One region of the Pantoea sp. B65 genome, then DNA from elsewhere that is predicted to be linked to it. Evidence: predicted binding sites of a transcription regulator. Region 1 holds the regulator's gene; the other holds the start of a gene.
What was found. The regulator CRP, encoded in region 1, controls carbon source genes, mostly activating them, when cyclic AMP is high. The targets are predictions, from matches to a motif close to ATGTGANNNNNNTCACAT.

Region 1 (12,574 bases):
GTCGCCACGGTACTGGCGGCACTGGCGGCGCGCAATATTCCGCTGGCGGTGGTGACCAATAAACCGACGCCTTTTATTGCCCCATTACTGCGTTCTCTGGGCATTGCCCAACATTTCTCGCTGATTATCGGCGGTGATGATGTGGTCGCGAAAAAACCGCACCCGGCGCCGCTATTTTTAGTGCTGGGCCACTTTGGTCTACTGCCGCAGCAGTTGCTGTTTGTCGGCGACTCGCGCAATGATATTCTGGCGGCGCAGGCGGCGGGCTGCCCCTGCGTTGGCATGACCTTCGGTTATAACTATGGTGAGTCGATCACCACCAGCAATCCGGGGCTCGCTCTGGACGATTTTAACGATCTTCTGCCCGCATTAGGGCTGTAAATATCAGGATAGCAAAGCATGAGCAAACCCATCGTATTTAGCGGCGCACAGCCTTCAGGTGAACTGACCATTGGTAACTACATGGGTGCGCTACGTCAGTGGGTACAGCTGCAGGATGATTTCCACTGCATCTACTGTATCGTTGACCTGCACGCCATTACCGTTCGTCAGGATCCGCAAGCCCTGCGTAAAGCCACGCTGGATACGCTGGCGCTGTATCTGGCTTGCGGTATCGATCCGAAGAAAAGCACCATTTTTGTTCAGTCCCATGTGCCGGAGCACACGCAGCTGAGCTGGATCCTGAACTGTTACGCCTATTTCGGTGAGTTAAGCCGCATGACGCAATTTAAGGATAAATCCGCGCGCTATGAAGAGAACATCAATGCCGGTCTGTTTGATTACCCGGTACTGATGGCGGCAGATATCCTGCTGTATCAGACCAACCAGGTGCCGGTGGGCGAAGATCAGAAGCAACATTTAGAACTGAGCCGCGATATTGCCAGCCGTTTTAACGCCCTGTACGGCGATATCTTTCAGGTGCCTGAGCCATTTATTCCCAAATCTGGTGCGCGCGTAATGTCGCTGCTGGAACCCACCAAAAAGATGTCCAAATCCGACGATAACCGTAATAACGTGATCGGCCTGCTGGAAGATCCGAAAGCGGTGGTGAAAAAGATTAAGCGTGCGGTAACCGACTCGGAAGAGCCGCCAGTGGTGCGTTATGACATTAAACAGAAGGCGGGGGTTTCCAACCTGCTGGATATTCTCTCGGGTGTGACCGGCCAAACTATTGCTGAACTGGAGCAGGAGTTTGCAGGCAAAATGTATGGTCATCTGAAAGGCGCGGTAGCGGATGCTGTTTCCGGCATGCTGACTGAGTTACAGGATCGTTTCTATAAGTTCCGTAACGATGAAGCCTTCCTTGAGCAGGTGATGCGTGAGGGCGCAAGCAAAGCCCGTGCGCTGGCGCAGCCAACGCTGAAGAGAGTGTATGAAGCGGTAGGTTTTGTCGCCCAGCCGTAAGCTCCACGGATAGCAAAATAAAGCCCGGTGAATACCGGGCTTTATTATTTCTGCGACGGTCTGCGGCAATTTATGCCAGGATAAAAATCTGTCCGCTTATTTCTATTTCCTCAGGAGATTTTACATGCGCTCTGGTCAGCTGAAAGGGATTAATAATCTGCGTTTGCCGGGGCATGACGGCCTGTGGCACATTGCCATCAACGACGGCAAAATCACGCATATTACGCCGCAGCCGCATAACACTGATGCAGGCGCCGATGTGCTGGATGCGGCAGGCGGGCTGGCGTATCCGCCGTTTGTCGAACCGCATATTCATCTGGATACCACCCAGACCGCGGGTGAACCGGCATGGAACCTGTCCGGCACGTTATTTGAAGGTATTGAGCGCTGGGCCGAGCGCAAGGCTACGCTGAGCCATGAAGACGTTAAACAGCGGGCGAAGCAGACCCTTAAATGGCAGATCGCCAATGGTATTCAGTATGTGCGTACCCATGTTGATGTTTCCGATCCGACGCTGACCGCGCTGAAAGCGATGCTGGAGGTGAAAGCCGAAATGGCGCCGTGGGTCGAGCTGCAGATTGTGGCGTTTCCCCAGGAGGGTATTCTCTCTTACCCGAATGGCGAAGCGCTGCTGGAAGAGGCTTTGCGCCTGGGCGCTGATGTGGTTGGCGCGATCCCGCACTTTGAATTTACCCGCGAATATGGCGTTGAGTCGCTGCATAAAACCTTTGCGCTGGCAAATAAGTACCAGCGGCTGGTGGATGTGCATTGCGATGAGATCGACGATGAGCAGTCGCGCTTTGTTGAAACCGTCGCCGCGCTGGCGCTGCGTGATCAGATGGGCGCGCGGGTGACCGCCAGTCATACCACCGCCATGCACTCCTATAATGGCGCCTATACTTCGCGCTTATTTCGCCTGCTAAAACTTTCCGGCATCAATTTTGTTGCCAATCCGCTGGTCAATATCCACCTGCAGGGACGCTTTGACAGCTATCCGAAGCGCCGCGGCATTACGCGGGTGAAAGAGATGCTGGAGGCGGATATTAATGTCTGTTTCGGCCATGATGATGTCTTTGATCCCTGGTACCCTCTCGGCACGGCCAATATGTTGCAGGTGCTGCATATGGGGTTGCATGTTTGTCAGCTAATGGGATACGGCCAGATTGATGCCGGTATTAACCTGATCACCCATCACAGTGCAAAAACCCTGCAGCTGGACGATTACGGTATTCAGATCGGCAACAGCGCCAGTCTGGTGATTCTGGCTGCGGACAGCGGCTTCGATGCGGTGCGGCGGCAGGTTGCCACGCGCTATTCGGTACGTCACGGGCGGGTGATCGCCGCCACCAAACCCGCGCAGAGTGAGATCTTTCTGCATGAGCCGGAAGCGGTAAATTTCAGGCGCTGAATCTCAGCGGGGCGGCATAAAGGTCCCTGAATGCCGCCCGCTTATTACCGCTTAATGCGTGACATGTCCATGGCTGCGGTGCTTAGTCACAAAGCCCAGCAGCAGACACATGACAAACACCACCGCATACAGACCATTTGCGGTGGCCAGCGCGGCATGGGCGCCGCCCTGGGCGACAATCGGACCGGTGACCACAAAGGTCAGCATGGTGCCGACGGTACCGCAGGTGAGGATAAAGTTGACCAGTTTCGGTGAGGAAACCCGGGTCTGCAGGGAGCCAAGAGTGATGATGGTGGTGTAAATCGCGCTGGAGCTAAAGCCCAGAATCATAATGATCCACTTCAGCATTGAGGCATCGTTACTGCTGACAAACCAGTACATCAGCAGCGTGGCCAGGCCAGCCAGCACCATCAGAATACGTTGCAGATCAAAGAAACGTAGCACCACGCTAAATACCCACATGCCTACCATATAGGCGGTCCAGAAGTTGCCTACCAGCTGACCAGCACTGACGATATCCATACCCATCGTTTTGGTGGCGTATTCCGGTACCCAGGAGATAAAGCCCAGCTGACCGAGAATGTAGCAGAGGGCGGCAATTGACAGGAACAGCACGCCAACACCCCATTTCTCTTTCGCCACTGGCTTATTGATCTGCGCCTGTTTGCCCAGCGCCGGGAACTCAGTGTTCAGCGTCAGCAGGAAAATCGCTACATAAATCAGACCAATACAGGCGTATACCCAGTACCATGGCAGATGACGAGCCAACAGCACCCCGGCAATAATCGGGAAGATCGTCCCCGCCATGCTGAAGAAGGAGTCGGTAAACAGCAGGCGCGAGCCACGCTGACGCCCTTCATACAGATGGGTGATCAGGAAGGTGCCGATCGACATCGTGATACCGCTGACCACGCCCAGCACAAACATACAGAGCGAGAAGATGCTCAGGCTGTGGCTGGTCATCAGGCCGGCAACCGCGAGGATCATCAGCACAAAACCAAAAATCAGCTGACGTTTAAGCGGAATAATTTCCATCAGCCAGGCGTTCAGGAAGATAGCGACCAGAATACCGGCATTGAGAAAAGTAAAGGTATTGCTCATTTGCGATACCGGCATTTGAAAATACTCTGCGATATTGCCCATCACCATCCCGGTGACAATCACCAGTGCACCGGTTAGTGCATAGGAGAAAAAGCTGATCCAGGTAAGCACGATTCGATTGCGATTTGTCATTTTGGAAACCTGTGAGTCAATGGATCCTGTAGCCCGTTAGCCCAGGGAGACGGCTGAATTGTAAAGTTATATGTGACCGGTTTAAACATATATTGAAATATATGAAATCTATTGCAGTTGAAATGTGATTAATATCACTATTCATTGCTGTTACAACGCGTCTGATTGACTCTGTGGGCTAAGTAAATATAGGTAAAACGCTGGCTCTTACATAACAGCCTCTTTACAATCAATCTCGATTTTTAAGCTTGTGGCCCCCAGTAAGGAATCTTTCATGTTGAAACGTACTCTGACAGCGGTTGCGACCGTTTTCGCGCTGTCCACTATTTCGGCCTCGGCGTTTGCCGCTAAAGGCGATACACACGTGCTGTTAACCACGTCGGCTGGCAATATTGAACTCGAACTTGATAACCAAAAAGCCCCGGTGTCGGTGAAGAACTTTGTTGATTACGTCAATAATGGTTTCTATAACAACACCACGTTCCACCGTGTGATCCCTGGCTTTATGGTGCAGGGGGGCGGCTTTACGGCTGATTTACAGCAGAAACCCGTGAATGCCCCGATTAAAAACGAAGCCGATAACGGTTTACGTAACGTACGTGGCTCAATTGCCATGGCGCGCACCGCCGAGAAAGATAGCGCGACCAGTCAGTTTTTTATTAATGTCGCGGATAATGCCTTCCTCGATCATGGTCAGCGTGATTTCGGTTATGCGGTATTCGGTAAAGTGATTAAAGGCATGGATGTTGCCGATAAGATTTCCCAGGTTAAAACCGATAACGTTGGCCCTTATCAAAATGTGCCAAGTAAACCGGTGGTGATCCTTTCCGCTAAAATTCTGCCTTAATGCCTCTGCCGCCGCCGCCCGGCGGCGGTTTGCCTGCCGTCTCCCTGCAACCTGAATTATTTTGCATATACTAAGGGAAGAAGCGTGCGGCGACGGACGACGGAGGCGCTATGAAGCAGAAACTGACCGACAAACAGAAAGCGGCGCTGTGGTCGCAGTATCACAATGCCAATTTTCAGGCCAGCAGCCGTCTTGAAGGCGATGAAATAGAGCAGGTCAATCTCGCCCCACAAGAGGTGGCGGAACGCCTCAGGGCGCTGAGGAGGCATTATGAGCGCTAATGCCATGTCCGAACACGACCCCTATTTCTGGCAGGATATTAAGGTACTGAAGAACCGTTTGCAGATCCGCGAAGCCCATCGTCTGCATCAGGCTGAGCTGGAGTTTACCGCGCTGCGTGCGGCGACCATTGGCCCTGGCGTGCCCAACCCGGGTTTTCCGCATCTGCGCGCGCTGCACCATACGCTATTTCAGGACCTCTATGACTGGGCCGGTGAGTTACGCCGTATTGATATCTGGCTGGACGATACGCCATTCTGCCATTTTGAGTATATCGAAAAAGAGGGCAATGCCCTGATGGCGGCACTGGAAGCGGAAAATGGCCTTGCCGGCTTACCCGCGGATCAATTTGTGGCCCGCCTGGCGCACTACTATTGTGAGATCAATATGTTGCACCCATTTCGCCACGGTAACGGGCGTGCGCAGCGACTGTTCTTTGAACAACTGGCGCTGCATGCGGGCTATCTGATTAACTGGCAACCGGTGGATCGTGAGAGCTGGCTAAAGGCTAACCGTGATGGGGTGAGTGGCGATCTGCGCGGATTAATCGATATCTTCGGCAGGGTGGTAAGCACCCCGGCGTAAGATGCTAGAATGGCGGCGTCGCAATTTCGCCATCCGGCCCGGAACCAGAATGCTGCTGCTTATCGATAACTACGATTCCTTTACCTGGAATCTCTACCAATATTTCTGTGAACTGGGCAGTGAGGTCTGTGTCCGCCGCAATAACGAGATTACCCTGAGCGAAATTACCGCACTGCAGCCGGACTATCTGGTGATCTCGCCCGGTCCCTGTACTCCGGATGAGTCGGGTATCTCGTTGGCGGCTATCAGCCATTTTGCCGGACGACTGCCGATTCTCGGTGTCTGTCTCGGACATCAGGCCATCGCCCAGGCATTTGGCGCCCGGGTGGTACGTGCACGGCAGGTGATGCACGGTAAAACCTCGGCCATCGAACATAATGACGCTGGTGTTTTTGCTGGTTTAAATCATCCGCTGACGGTGACCCGCTACCACTCGCTGATTGTCGAGCGGCACTCGCTGCCGGACTGTTTTGACATTACTGCCTGGAGCCTGCGTGACCAGCAGCCGGACGAGATTATGGGGTTTCGTCATAAGACGTTGCCGCTGGAAGGGGTGCAGTTTCACCCGGAAAGTATTCTCAGTGAGCAAGGGCATCAGCTACTGGCTAATTTCCTTAAACAGTAAGTTTATATTTGCCTTTGCGTGATTTTTTATGCATATTTTGTGATTATTATTTCACGTATCCATAACGTAGAATCAGACGAGGTAGTGAATGTCAGCGGAAAAAATGGCGGTAACACGCGCAACATTTGATAAGGTTATTTTGCCTATTTATGCACCAGCGCAGTTTGTGCCGGTGAAAGGTAAAGGCAGCCGCGTGTGGGATCAGCAGGGTAAAGAGTATATCGACTTTTCCGGTGGGATCGCGGTAACCGCTTTGGGTCACTGCCATCCGGCGCTGGTTGAAACGCTGAAAACCCAGGGCGAAACCCTGTGGCACACCAGTAACGTCTTTACTAACGAGCCGGCACTGCGCCTTGCCAGCAAGCTGATTGCCGCTACTTTTGCTGAGCGTGTATTCTTCGCTAACTCTGGTGCGGAAGCTAACGAAGCCGCATTTAAACTGGCGCGTTATTATGCTTCCTCCCGTCACAGCCCGTACAAAAGCAAGATTATCGCTTTCCATAATGCTTTCCATGGCCGTACGCTGTTCACCGTTTCTGTCGGTGGTCAGCCAAAATATTCCGACGGATTTGGCCCGAAACCGGCTGATATCGTGCATGTGCCTTTTAACGATCTGGCGGCGGTAAAAGCGGTGATCGACGATCATACCTGCGCCATTGTGGTGGAGCCGATTCAGGGGGAAGGCGGCGTGATGCCGGCTACCGCTGAATTTATTCAGGGGCTGCGCGCACTCTGTGATGAGTATAAAGCGCTGCTGGTATTTGATGAAGTGCAGAGCGGTATGGGACGCAGCGGCAAGCTGTTCGCTTATGAGCACTACGGGGTGGCGCCGGATATTCTCACTACCGCGAAAGCGCTGGGTGGCGGCTTCCCGATCAGCGCCATGCTGACTACCGACGAGATTGCTTCAACCATGGCGCCTGGCGTTCATGGCACCACCTATGGCGGCAACCCGTTAGCCTGTGCGATTGCCGAAACCGCACTGGATATTATCAATACCGAGGAAGTACTGACTGGCGTCGAAAGCCGTCGTCAGCAGTTTGTTGCCGCACTGAAAGCAATTGATGCGAAGCTGGATGTATTCAGCGATATCCGTGGTAAAGGTTTGCTGATTGGTGCTGAGCTGAAACCGCAGCACGCCGGGAAGGCTCGCGATATCCTGAATGCGGCGGCGGCCGAAGGGGTGATGATCCTGAATGCCGGGACTAACGTGATTCGTCTGGCGCCGTCACTGGTTATCGAACCGACCGATATCACTGAAGGTATGGCGCGTTTTGCCCTGGCAGTTGAAAAGGTGCTGGGTAAATAACTTCCCAGCGGCATTAACCGGGTGGCATAACTGTCACCCTGATATTATGACGGTTTGCGCAATTTCCTCACCAGCCACTGTCCGTGCTGTGGTCGCTGGCTCCACGCCAGCGATGAGATGGTATGCATTACGCTCAGATGGCCGAGAATGCGCTTTACGTGGCGCTCCATAATGGTCTCCGGCCCCTGCTGCAGTCCCTCCTGCTCTTCCAGAATATTGCTATCCGACCCCGGACCGTCATACTCCAGTCGCTGCTGACAGCGTTGCAGTGCAATCTCGCAGGATTGCAGCCAGCGTTCAGCCAGCGTTGGCGTCAGCATGGTATGTTCACGCGCCAGAATAGTCATGGCGTTAATATGCTCGACGATAAACTGACTGTGCGTTACCCACAGCTTCATATCCGCCAGGTAACGGTCATTAAACCCGGGTTCCTGCATTGCCTGATTGAGCGAGTTAAACAGCGCATTATGGGCCTGATTTACCCGGATACGCTGATAAGCCAGTTTATCCGCGCTGTGTTGACTGCCAAGCAGCATTTGTAATGCATCCTGATAGGCGCCCAGCGCGTCGTGGGCGTTGCGCCGCATTAAGCCGCTCTGCCACTGCGGCCACAGCCAGACCATACCGCCAAAGGCGATCAGGCAACCCATCACCGTATCCATTAAGCGTGGTAGCAGGAACTGCGAGCCATTCAGCGTCAGCAGCTGTAATGAATAGACGGCAGTCACGGTAAAACCGACGGTGGCCCAGCCGTAAAATTTGCGGATAAACAGATAGCTCACTAGGGTAATCACCAGCATCGCCAGTAACACCCAACCTTCCGCCACGCTGAAACGCAAGGTTGCCGCGGCGATGACCAGTCCCGCCAGCGTGCCTAAGGCACGGTGTTGAATACGCACGCGCGTTGCACTGTAGCCATTCTGGCTGACAAACATAATTGTCATCAGGATCCAGTACGGTTTAGGAATATTAAAAAATAGCGCCATCGAGCTGCCAAACATCAGCATGACCGCGAAGCGTCCGGCAGTGCGCAGCGCCGATGATTTGAATGACAGATAGCTTTTCAGCGCCGGGATCAGCGGCAGGCGGCGTTGTCGATCGGCCATCAGGTCGCGTTGATAGAGTGGGCGCTGAGTACGCAGCACCCGTGCAATACGGCTGAAATGGTAATAGCAAAAGTTACCTACCGGGTTATCGCTGTGCTGGCGCGCGATTTTCTCCAGCGCCTGCAATTGCTTCTCCATACTGAAGCGGTCGGGCAGTTTATGGTAAAGGATGTCATCGGCCAGCTGGCGCAAGCGTGCGGCGATCACCTGCGCATTCCAGCGGATGACGGCTTCGGCATGACTCTGCTCCACCAGTTTCTGCACCTCTTCGGGTTGATGCAGACTGACCGAGATATGTTCCTGCAGATCCAGCGCCACCTGAAAGGCGCGCGTCAGGCGTTTATGGTGGTTATCACGGTTGGCCGCCAGCATATGCATCTGCTGATAGCAGGTAGTGATCAGGTCGACAGCTTTCTGCTGACGCGCCAGCAACGGTGGCAGCGCTTTTTCCGGGTCGGTCAGTTTGGTCAGCAGGCTATACTTGGCATCGCAGTAGTCTGCCAGCTCGCGATACAGCAAACTCAGTGACTCGCGCAGCGGCTGCTCTTTCCACAGCCAGAACCAGAACCAGTTAAATACCCCATACCAGATGGTGCCCAGCACATAGAGTAATGGCGGCTGCCACATCGGCATATGACCGGCAAGGCTCAGGGTAAAAATCCCGGCAATCAGTGAGGCTGGCAGCAGGCGGGCATGTAGCGGGCTAATTTCACCGGTGACGCCAAGCAGCATCGCCATAGCAAACAGGATCGCCGGCAACGGGATGCTGTGTTGCGACATCCATTGAATCAGAAAGCTGCTGAGGGCAAACAGGCTGCCACCGATAATCAGACGCTTGAAAAAGCGTTTATGGGGGGTATCAAGACCAGCAATATTGCAGCAGGCAGGCACTAACGAAAACAGTAAACCCTGTTGTAAACCGCCAAGCAGCAGACCAACCGCCACAGGTAAGCACAGCACCAGCGTTTGCCGCAGCGCGTAGTTTACTTCCGGGTGATAGATAATTCTCCGCCACATCAGATGATCACAACATAAAAAAACGGCGCGATCGCGACTGCATCACGCCGTGGTTTCAGGCTGGCTTAACGAGTGCCATACACGACAATAGTTTTGCCGTGTGCGGAAATCAGGTTCTGATCTTCCAGCATTTTCAGAATACGACCGACGGTTTCACGTGAACAGCCAACGATCTGGCCGATTTCCTGACGGGTGATTTTAATCTGCATCCCATCCGGGTGAGTCATCGCATCCGGCTGTTTCGCCAGATTAAGCAGGGTTTGTGCGATGCGGCCAGTGACATCAAGGAAAGCTAAATTGCCGACTTTCTCTGAGGTTACCTGCAGACGGCGAGCCATCTGAGAGGAGAGACGCATCAAAATATCCGGGTTAACCTGAATCAGCTGACGGAATTTTTTATAAGAAATTTCAGCCACTTCACAGGCAGTTTTTGCCCGCACCCAGGCACTACGTTCCTGACCCTCTTCAAACAGGCCAAGTTCGCCGATGAAGTCTCCCTGGTTAAGATAGGAGAGGATCATCTCTTTGCCTTCTTCATCCTTGATCAGCACAGCTACAGCGCCTTTTACGATGTAGTAGAGCGTTTCAGCCTTTTCACCTTGGTGAATCAGCGTACTTTTGGATGGATATTTGTGAATATGGCAATGTGACAGGAACCATTCGAGAGTAGGGTCTGTTTGCGGTTTGCCGAGAACCATTCGCTTTTATCCTCTGTTGTAATCGTGCCCTAAAAACAGGGGGATTCGTTCCCTGCAGGCGTTGAAATATTCAAGCGTTTTCCCATCAGGAAAGTTGTCCGGGCTTCTGTTCAGAGCTTAGCTCATAATGTCGTCCCGCTTCCGTCGTGCTTATCGATGCCGACGAAAATATTACAGCTTTGTTTGTAGCACAGCTTGCAGCAAGTGTCTCCTGTTGTCTCGCTTCAGCATGATGTGAATCGCTCGCCGTTGCCGTTTTTCCGCTTACAGCGTACTCTGAAGTTAACTGAATGAATTAGGGGATAATGTTATGCAGGCGCGAGTTAAGTGGGTAGAAGGGCTAACATTTTTAGGAGAATCCGCATCCGGTCACCAGGTGCTGATGGACGGCAATTCCGGTGATAAAGCGCCAAGTCCGATGGAAATGGTATTGATGGCGGCGGGGGGCTGCAGCGCAATTGATGTGGTTTCCATTCTGCAGAAAGGGCGTAACGATGTGACGGACTGCGAAGTGAAACTGACTTCTGCCCGTCGTGAAGAGGCGCCGCGCATTTTTACCCATATCAACCTGCATTTTGTGGTCAGCGGGAAAGCATTATCCGACAAAGCAGTCGCGCGCGCCGTTGATCTGTCCGCGGAGAAGTACTGCTCGGTGGCGATTATGCTGGGCAAAGGCGTCGAGATTACTCACAGCTACGAGGTTATCGCGCTGTAAGCTGTTCTCCAGGCCCTGCGAAGTGAACAGGACCTTCTTCAGGTCCTGTTGCGTTCAGATGCTGTCCGCAGGCTAGCGAAGCTTTCGGATAGCGCCACTTTTATTGTCTTTGATATATTTATTATCCCAGTTATTCAGGAGATAAATAGTTTCATCTGTATATTTTGAAAACCAAATGGTCATTGGTTGATTATCCTTAGCTATACAGTTGTCCTTACTTTGCATATCGTCAAAACACAACAAGTCACTATCCTGGGCTGTCCCTGAATCAGACCTATACTTCCCAATCCAAAAGTTTATGGCATAGCCATTTTCATCAACAGGGATATGGAATAGCTGTTTAAAATGTGGCTTATTATTTTCCCACCATTGAATTTTTCTTCGATCGGTGAATGGAAGATTTTTAACAATAATGTAGTAGCTCCTGATGTCACTTTTGTAATGTACGTCAATGATTTTAGTCGGTAGTATCAGCCACCAAGTGAGCATACCTGTTGAGATACTCACTGTCATAATCAGCCATTTAAATTTTGTCAAAACGGCTGCCCTCAATAGTTTTTATTGTATTCATCTCACTGATAAACGGGCGAAAGCCATAACCCTCCCAGCGTTGCAGAACAAACCAGATGCGGAAAATACGGAACTGACGGTATAATCGGTGAATAATATCACTGTCATCAAGACCGAAGTGATCCTGTATGCGGTATTGCAATTTTGCATGGTAGCGATCACCATTAATTCCCAGTGACTCAAGAGTGATGTGTGTTGCCCAGGTGTCATGCACACTAATAGTTAGCCCATTAATATTATCTATCCAGCGGTTAAATTTTGGTAAATATGATGCATTTATAGCTACGCCGAATTGATTGAAATTGTCTCGGGGATAATATTTTTTATCCCAATGTGAATGTGAAATGATAGTTTCTCTGATTTTATTTAATGAGTTGTTTATTGAGAGGTGTTCGGCAAGCGCTTTGTTCAATAAATAATCGGTAAATTTTTCACCATTACAAAATTGCATATGATTAATCATTTTGCGGATAATCGGTTGATACTCACCGATAAAAGAGAATGTATCGGATAACTGGCGAAATTCCTCAAATAGAACGCGCGCACTATGATCGCGATCTTTATAAGTAAAAGGATTAATGCGGGTCGAAATATCCCTTAATCCGAAGTGCTGTTGCAGACAGTGCTGCGACAGATCGCCATAGCGCATATCGGCTGCATAATAGTCATCCATCTTTTTTTGCGTGGCAAACAGACGGGTGGGAAGCCGCAGGGATTGCGCTTGTTGCTGGTTATTCATAAATAACATCCTGTTTTTATGATTCGTCCATAGTTGGCA
Region 2 (6,044 bases), on a different contig from region 1:
CAGCCCGAAGGCTGGTTTTTTATTGCCGTTAGCGATTATGCATCACGACGACGAGTTGGTGCGCTGCCGCCATCCTGACGTGGACCACGGTTGCCGCCGTCACGGCTAAAGCCGCTACGTGCGCCAGTGTTGCCACCTTCACGACGCTCGCTGAAACGACGCGGAGCGCCGCCGTCACGACCACCTTCACGGCCAGCGCCAGCGCCAGCACCGAAGCCACCACGTCCACCCGGACGACGTTCGCCGCCGCCAGTACGTTCAGGACGGTCGGCGCTACGTGGTACTGCATCGCCCAGCAACTGCATATTCATTGGTTTGTTCAGAATACGCGTGCGGGTGAAGTGCTGCAGAATGTCACCTGGCATACCTTTCGGCAGTTCGATAGTTGAGTGAGTACCAAACAGCTTGATGTTACCGATGTAACGGCTGCTGATATCGCCTTCGTTAGCAATCGCACCAACGATATGACGCACTTCAACACCATCGTCACGGCCAACTTCAATACGATACAGTTCCATATCGCCAACTTCACGACGTTCGCGACGTGGAGCACCGTCACGGCTTTCGCCGCGTGGTTCGCCACGCGCTTCACGTGGAGCACGATCACCGCGTTCAGGACGACGGTCATCACGACGATCGTCACGGTCACGGAATTCGCGACGTGGACGCTGTGGAGCATCTGGTGGCAGAATCAGTGGACGTTCGCCCTGAGCCATTTTCAGCAGAGCTGCGGCCAGAGTTTCCATATCCATCTCTTCTTCCGGCTGCATTTTAGCCAGCAGTGCGCGGTACTGATCCAGATCGCTGCTTTCCAGCTGAACCTGAACTTTCGCCGCAAATTTAGCCAGGCGACGTTCGCTCAGCAGTTCTGCGTTTGGCAGATCAACTTCAGGAATGGTCAGCTTCATGGTGCGTTCAATGTTGCGCAGCAGACGACGCTCACGGTTCTCAACGAACAGCAGCGCACGGCCAGCACGACCCGCACGACCGGTACGGCCGATACGGTGAACGTAAGACTCGGAATCCATAGGGATATCGTAGTTTACCACCAGGCTGATACGCTCAACGTCCAGACCACGCGCCGCAACATCGGTCGCGATCAGGATATCAAGACGGCCATCTTTCAGACGTTCCAGAGTCTGCTCACGCAGTGCCTGGTTCATATCACCGTTCAGTGCGGCACTGTTATAACCGCTGCGCTCCAGCGCTTCAGCCACTTCCAGCGTCGCATTTTTGGTACGAACGAAGATAATCGCCGCATCAAAGTCTTCTGCTTCCAGGAAACGTACCAGCGCGTCAGTCTTACGACCGAATGCTGTCCAGTAGCTCTGGCTGATGTCCGGGCGAGTGGTAACGCTGGACTGGATACGCACTTCCTGCGGATCCTTCATAAAACGTTTGGTAATGCGACGAATCGCTTCTGGCATGGTGGCAGAGAACAGCGCGGTCTGATGACCTGCCGGGATCTGCGCCATGATGGTTTCAACGTCTTCGATGAAGCCCATACGCAGCATTTCATCTGCTTCGTCCAGTACCAGGCCACGCAGGCTGGACAGGTTAAGCGTGCCGCGTTTCAGGTGGTCTAACAGACGACCCGGAGTACCGACAACAATCTGTGGGCCCGCACGCAGAGCGCGCAGCTGAACGTCATAACGCTGGCCGCCATACAGAGCTACCACGTTCAGGCCATGCATATGTTTAGAGAATTCAGTCATAGCTTCAGCAACCTGAACCGCCAACTCGCGAGTTGGTGCCAGCACCAGAATTTGTGGTGCTTTCAGGGAGCTATCAACGTTATGCAGCAGGGGCAGAGAGAATGCCGCTGTTTTGCCACTACCAGTCTGGGCCATACCCAGTACGTCACGGCCAGCCAGCAGTTGTGGAATACACTCTAACTGGATAGGTGATGGTTTTACGTAGCCCATACCGTTCAGGGATTCGAGCAGGGCAGCATTCAGGCCCAGGTCAGCAAAAGTAGTTTCGATCTCAGTAGTGGTTTCGATCTTAGTCATGTAGTACACAAGCCTCTTAAATTGCGGCGGCCAGTCTACATAACTCGTCGTGAAAATTTTCAGTCATTTTCATCAAAAAGTGTGAACCGGCTCAAATTAGTGGTTTCGACGAACAAAAAAGCCCTCATCGGCGAAGATGATGACATTTCAGAAATTCAGGCAAAGAAAGTTCGTCAGCTATTGCTGGTCAGATTCTGATAAATCGTCTTGTGTCTGGCCGAGTAGCGCCAGCTCCAACAATGCGTATCGGTGCTCAACGTAGTTATTGACGTTGTTAGCGACCGCCAGTTTGAACAACGCTTCTGCGTTGTCCTTCTCCCCCAGACTTAGGTAGTACTTACCTAAATAGAAGTTGGTTTCACTGAGATGTTCAGCGAGCGAGGTGTTATCCGTTGCGTCCGCCTTGAGACTTTCCATCAGTGTTTTCTCACTGATGTCGCCAAGGTAGAACTCGACAATATTCCATCCCCATTGCTCCTTTTTCGATTTATCGTAACGCTGTTTTAGCGCTACTTTCGCTTTGTCCGCATCCATCTCACGTTCAACGAGATAGAGCCACAAGCTACGAAAAGGATCGTTAGGATCGTCTTGATAAAACGCCAGCAGATCATCTTGCGCCAGCGGGTATCGACCACCGTAATAGAGGGCGATGCCACGATTTAAATGCGCATAGTTGTAAGTTGGATCAAGCTCAAGTACAGAATCAAACGCTTCATAGGCGGCATCAAAGTTGCCCGCCTGCGTTAAATATATGCCTAAGTAATTGAATACTTCAGGCATATCTGGTCTGATCGCTAACGCTTGTGAAAAATCATTTCGCGCTAATGCTCTCAAACCTAAACTATCATACAACACTCCGCGCTCATATAACAGCTGTGCGCGTTCATCATCGGTTAATGCACGACTGGCAAGTATTTGTTCCATGCGCGCCAGGATGACTTCCTGTTGCAATGTGGGCTGCAGCGGAACCGCCAGAACGTCGTTCTTACGCCAATCAGAGTTGCTGCATCCTGCCAGCGAGATAGCTGTCGCAACGAAACACCAGCGCAAAAAAGGCTTCATTTCCCACTCCCGAAAACAAACATTGGGATGAACATCCTGTCATCCGCCTGTCGTGCACAAGGTGTCCCGACCTCGCGATGAAACAGCCCTCCATGTCAACATGGAGAGCTCAGTGGTCGATCGTTACTCAGCAGCTTCAGGGTTAACTGTGGCTACTTCTTCAGGCTGCTGCTCTGTCGCTTCTTTGATGCTCAGACGCACGCGACCCTGACGATCTACTTCCAGTACTTTAACCGGAACTTCCTGACCCATCTGCAGGTAATCGGTCACTTTCTCAACGCGCTTATCAGCGATCTGAGAAATATGTACCAGACCTTCTTTACCGCCACCGATGGCCACAAAGGCGCCAAAGTCGACGATACGGGTCACTTTACCGTTGTAGATACGGCCAACTTCGATCTCAGCAGTAATCTCTTCGATACGACGGATAGCAAATTTCGCTTTTTCACCGTCGGTAGCTGCGATCTTCACGGTGCCATCATCTTCAATTTCGATGGTGGTGCCGGTTTCTTCGGTCAGCGCACGGATTACCGAGCCGCCTTTACCGATCACATCTTTGATCTTGTCCGGGCTGATCTTGATGGTGTGAATACGTGGAGCAAACTGAGAGATATCGCCACGCGGAATGCTGATAGCCTGCTCCATCACGCCGAGAATGTGCAGACGCGCACCTTTGGCCTGATTCAGCGCAACCTGCATGATTTCGCGGGTGATGCCTTCAATTTTGATATCCATCTGCAGCGCGGTGATACCTTCACGGCTACCGGCAACTTTAAAGTCCATATCGCCGAGGTGATCTTCATCACCGAGGATGTCAGACAGAACAACGAATTTCTCGCCTTCTTTCACCAGACCCATCGCAATACCGGCGACAGCGGCTTTGATTGGCACGCCTGCGTCCATCAGCGCCAGAGAAGCGCCACAGACCGAAGCCATTGATGAAGAACCGTTAGATTCGGTGATTTCAGACACCACGCGTACGGTGTACGGGAAATCTTCTGGTTTTGGCATCATCGCCAGCACGCCGCGTTTCGCCAGACGACCGTGACCAATTTCACGACGTTTCGGTGAACCGACCATACCGGTCTCGCCGACGGAGTACGGAGGGAAGTTATAGTGGAACAGGAAGCTGTCGGTACGTTCACCCATCAGCTCATCCAGGTTCTGCGCATCACGGGCGGTGCCCAGCGTTGCGGTAACCAGCGCCTGAGTCTCGCCACGGGTGAACAGTGCGGAACCATGCGTACGTGGCAGCACGCCAGTACGCACATCCAGGCCACGGATCATGTCTTTTTCGCGACCATCAATACGCGGCTCACCGTTCAGAACACGGCTACGCACCACATTTTTCTCGATGGCATGCAGGATGTCGCTGATTTCGCCATCGTCCAGCGTGTCGTCTTCCGCCAGCAGCGCAGCTGTGGTTTCAGATTTGATCTCGCCGACTTTTTCGTAGCGTTCTTGCTTATCAGTGATGCGGTAAGCATCGCTCAGACGGGATTCAGCCAGTGCCGCGATACGGGCGTTCAGCGCCTCGTTAACCGCTTCTGGCTGCCAGTCCCAGCGTGGTTTGCCTGCTTCAGCAACCAGTGAGTTGATGTTCTCGATCACCACCTGCTGCTGCTCGTGGCCGAACACCACTGCGCCCAGCATCTGATCTTCGCTCAGAACGTCAGCTTCAGATTCAACCATCAGTACTGCGCCATGGGTACCGGCAACCACCAGATCCAGTTTGCTCTGTTTGATTTCGTCACTGGTTGGGTTCAGTACGTACTGGTCGTTAATATAACCGACGCGCGCGGCGCCGATTGGGCCATTAAACGGCAGGCCAGACAGGCTCAGTGCCGCAGAAGCGCCGATCATTGCCACGATATCCGGGTTAACCTGCGGGTTAACGGAAACTACGGTGGCAATAACCTGAACTTCATTGATGAAGCCTTCAGGGAACAACGGACGAACCGGGCGGTCAATCAGACGCGCAATCAGGGTTTCGCCTTCGCTTGGACGGCCTTCACGACGGAAGAAGCTACCCGGGATACGACCAGCAGCGTAAGTACGCTCCTGATAGTTAACCGTCAGCGGGAAGAAATCCTGACCTGGTTTGGTTTTTTTCTGACCAACAACGGTGACGAACACGGCGGTGTCGTCCATGCTTACCATTACGGCAGCCGTTGCCTGGCGCGCCATCATACCGGTTTCAAGGGTAACGGTATGCTGACCATATTGGAATTTACGTACGATCGGGTTCAGCAAAATAATGTCCTTTACTCTAAGCAGGCACTTTCATCGTGCTCTGCCGTGGATTTTCAATCCTCATTTGCATCCTCGCGACTAATGACAACCTTCAATCCACGCCCCGTTGGATAAAAGCCTCTCATTAGCCGCGCGAACCTCTGCAACTGAAGATCACACTCAGCAACAATACATTAGTTTGGTCCAGAATGCTGCCGATTGCCTGAAAAAAGGGGCCATAAAGGCCCCCTTTTAGCGAAACTCGCACGAATCTGTTCATCAAGCCGTGCTTTCGTCAGTTTAACGCCGACGGACGTTTCAGAACAGATTCTCAGACTTAGCGACGCAGACCCAGACGTTCGATCAGGCTGGTGTAACGTGCAACGTCTTTACGCTTCAGGTAATCCAGCAGCTTACGACGCTGGGAAACCATACGCAGCAGACCGCGACGGCTGTGGTGGTCTTTTTTGTGCTCAGAGAAGTGACCCTGCAGATGGTTAATCTGTGCGGTCAGCAGAGCAACCTGAACTTCAGTAGAACCACTGTCGTTAGCGCCGCGACCGAAATCAGCAACGATTTGTGCTTTAGTTTCAACATTTAGAGACATAATACAACTCCGGATTTTAAGATAAATGTACAGGTGCCGATCTCTAATTCAGCGACCCAATGTTATACCCGCGGTAACCAGTACCTGGGGTATAAAGCCGCGCTATTCTACTCTTAGCTATCTGCGATGGC

Region 2: yrbN (protein YrbN) is a predicted target of CRP. The motif match lies at 2,092-2,109, and genes of this name have one in related genera.

Annotation. Positions count from the first base shown of each region.
Region 1 covers NZ_JAHXPU010000015.1:463,950-476,523, forward strand. Annotated here, with positions in the region: gene JWF83_RS04940 (phosphoglycolate phosphatase) at 1-381, shown strand, start outside; gene trpS (tryptophan--tRNA ligase) at 400-1,404, shown strand; gene JWF83_RS04950 (cytosine deaminase) at 1,529-2,812, shown strand; gene tsgA (MFS transporter TsgA) at 2,864-4,045, opposite strand; gene ppiA (peptidylprolyl isomerase A) at 4,320-4,892, shown strand; gene JWF83_RS04965 (YhfG family protein) at 5,003-5,173, shown strand; gene JWF83_RS04970 (putative adenosine monophosphate-protein transferase Fic) at 5,163-5,756, shown strand; gene JWF83_RS04975 (aminodeoxychorismate synthase component II) at 5,806-6,381, shown strand; gene argD (bifunctional acetylornithine/succinyldiaminopimelate transaminase) at 6,470-7,690, shown strand; gene JWF83_RS04985 (YccS/YhfK family putative transporter) at 7,735-9,813, opposite strand; gene crp (cAMP-activated global transcriptional regulator CRP) at 9,879-10,511, opposite strand; gene JWF83_RS04995 (OsmC family protein) at 10,822-11,226, shown strand; gene JWF83_RS05000 (DUF943 family protein) at 11,299-11,763, opposite strand; gene JWF83_RS05005 (DUF3289 family protein) at 11,750-12,535, opposite strand.
Region 2 covers NZ_JAHXPU010000011.1:249,233-255,276, forward strand. Annotated here, with positions in the region: gene JWF83_RS02085 (DEAD/DEAH family ATP-dependent RNA helicase) at 36-2,012, opposite strand; gene yrbN (protein YrbN) at 2,029-2,085, opposite strand; gene nlpI (lipoprotein NlpI) at 2,190-3,074, opposite strand; gene pnp (polyribonucleotide nucleotidyltransferase) at 3,198-5,327, opposite strand; gene rpsO (30S ribosomal protein S15) at 5,644-5,913, opposite strand.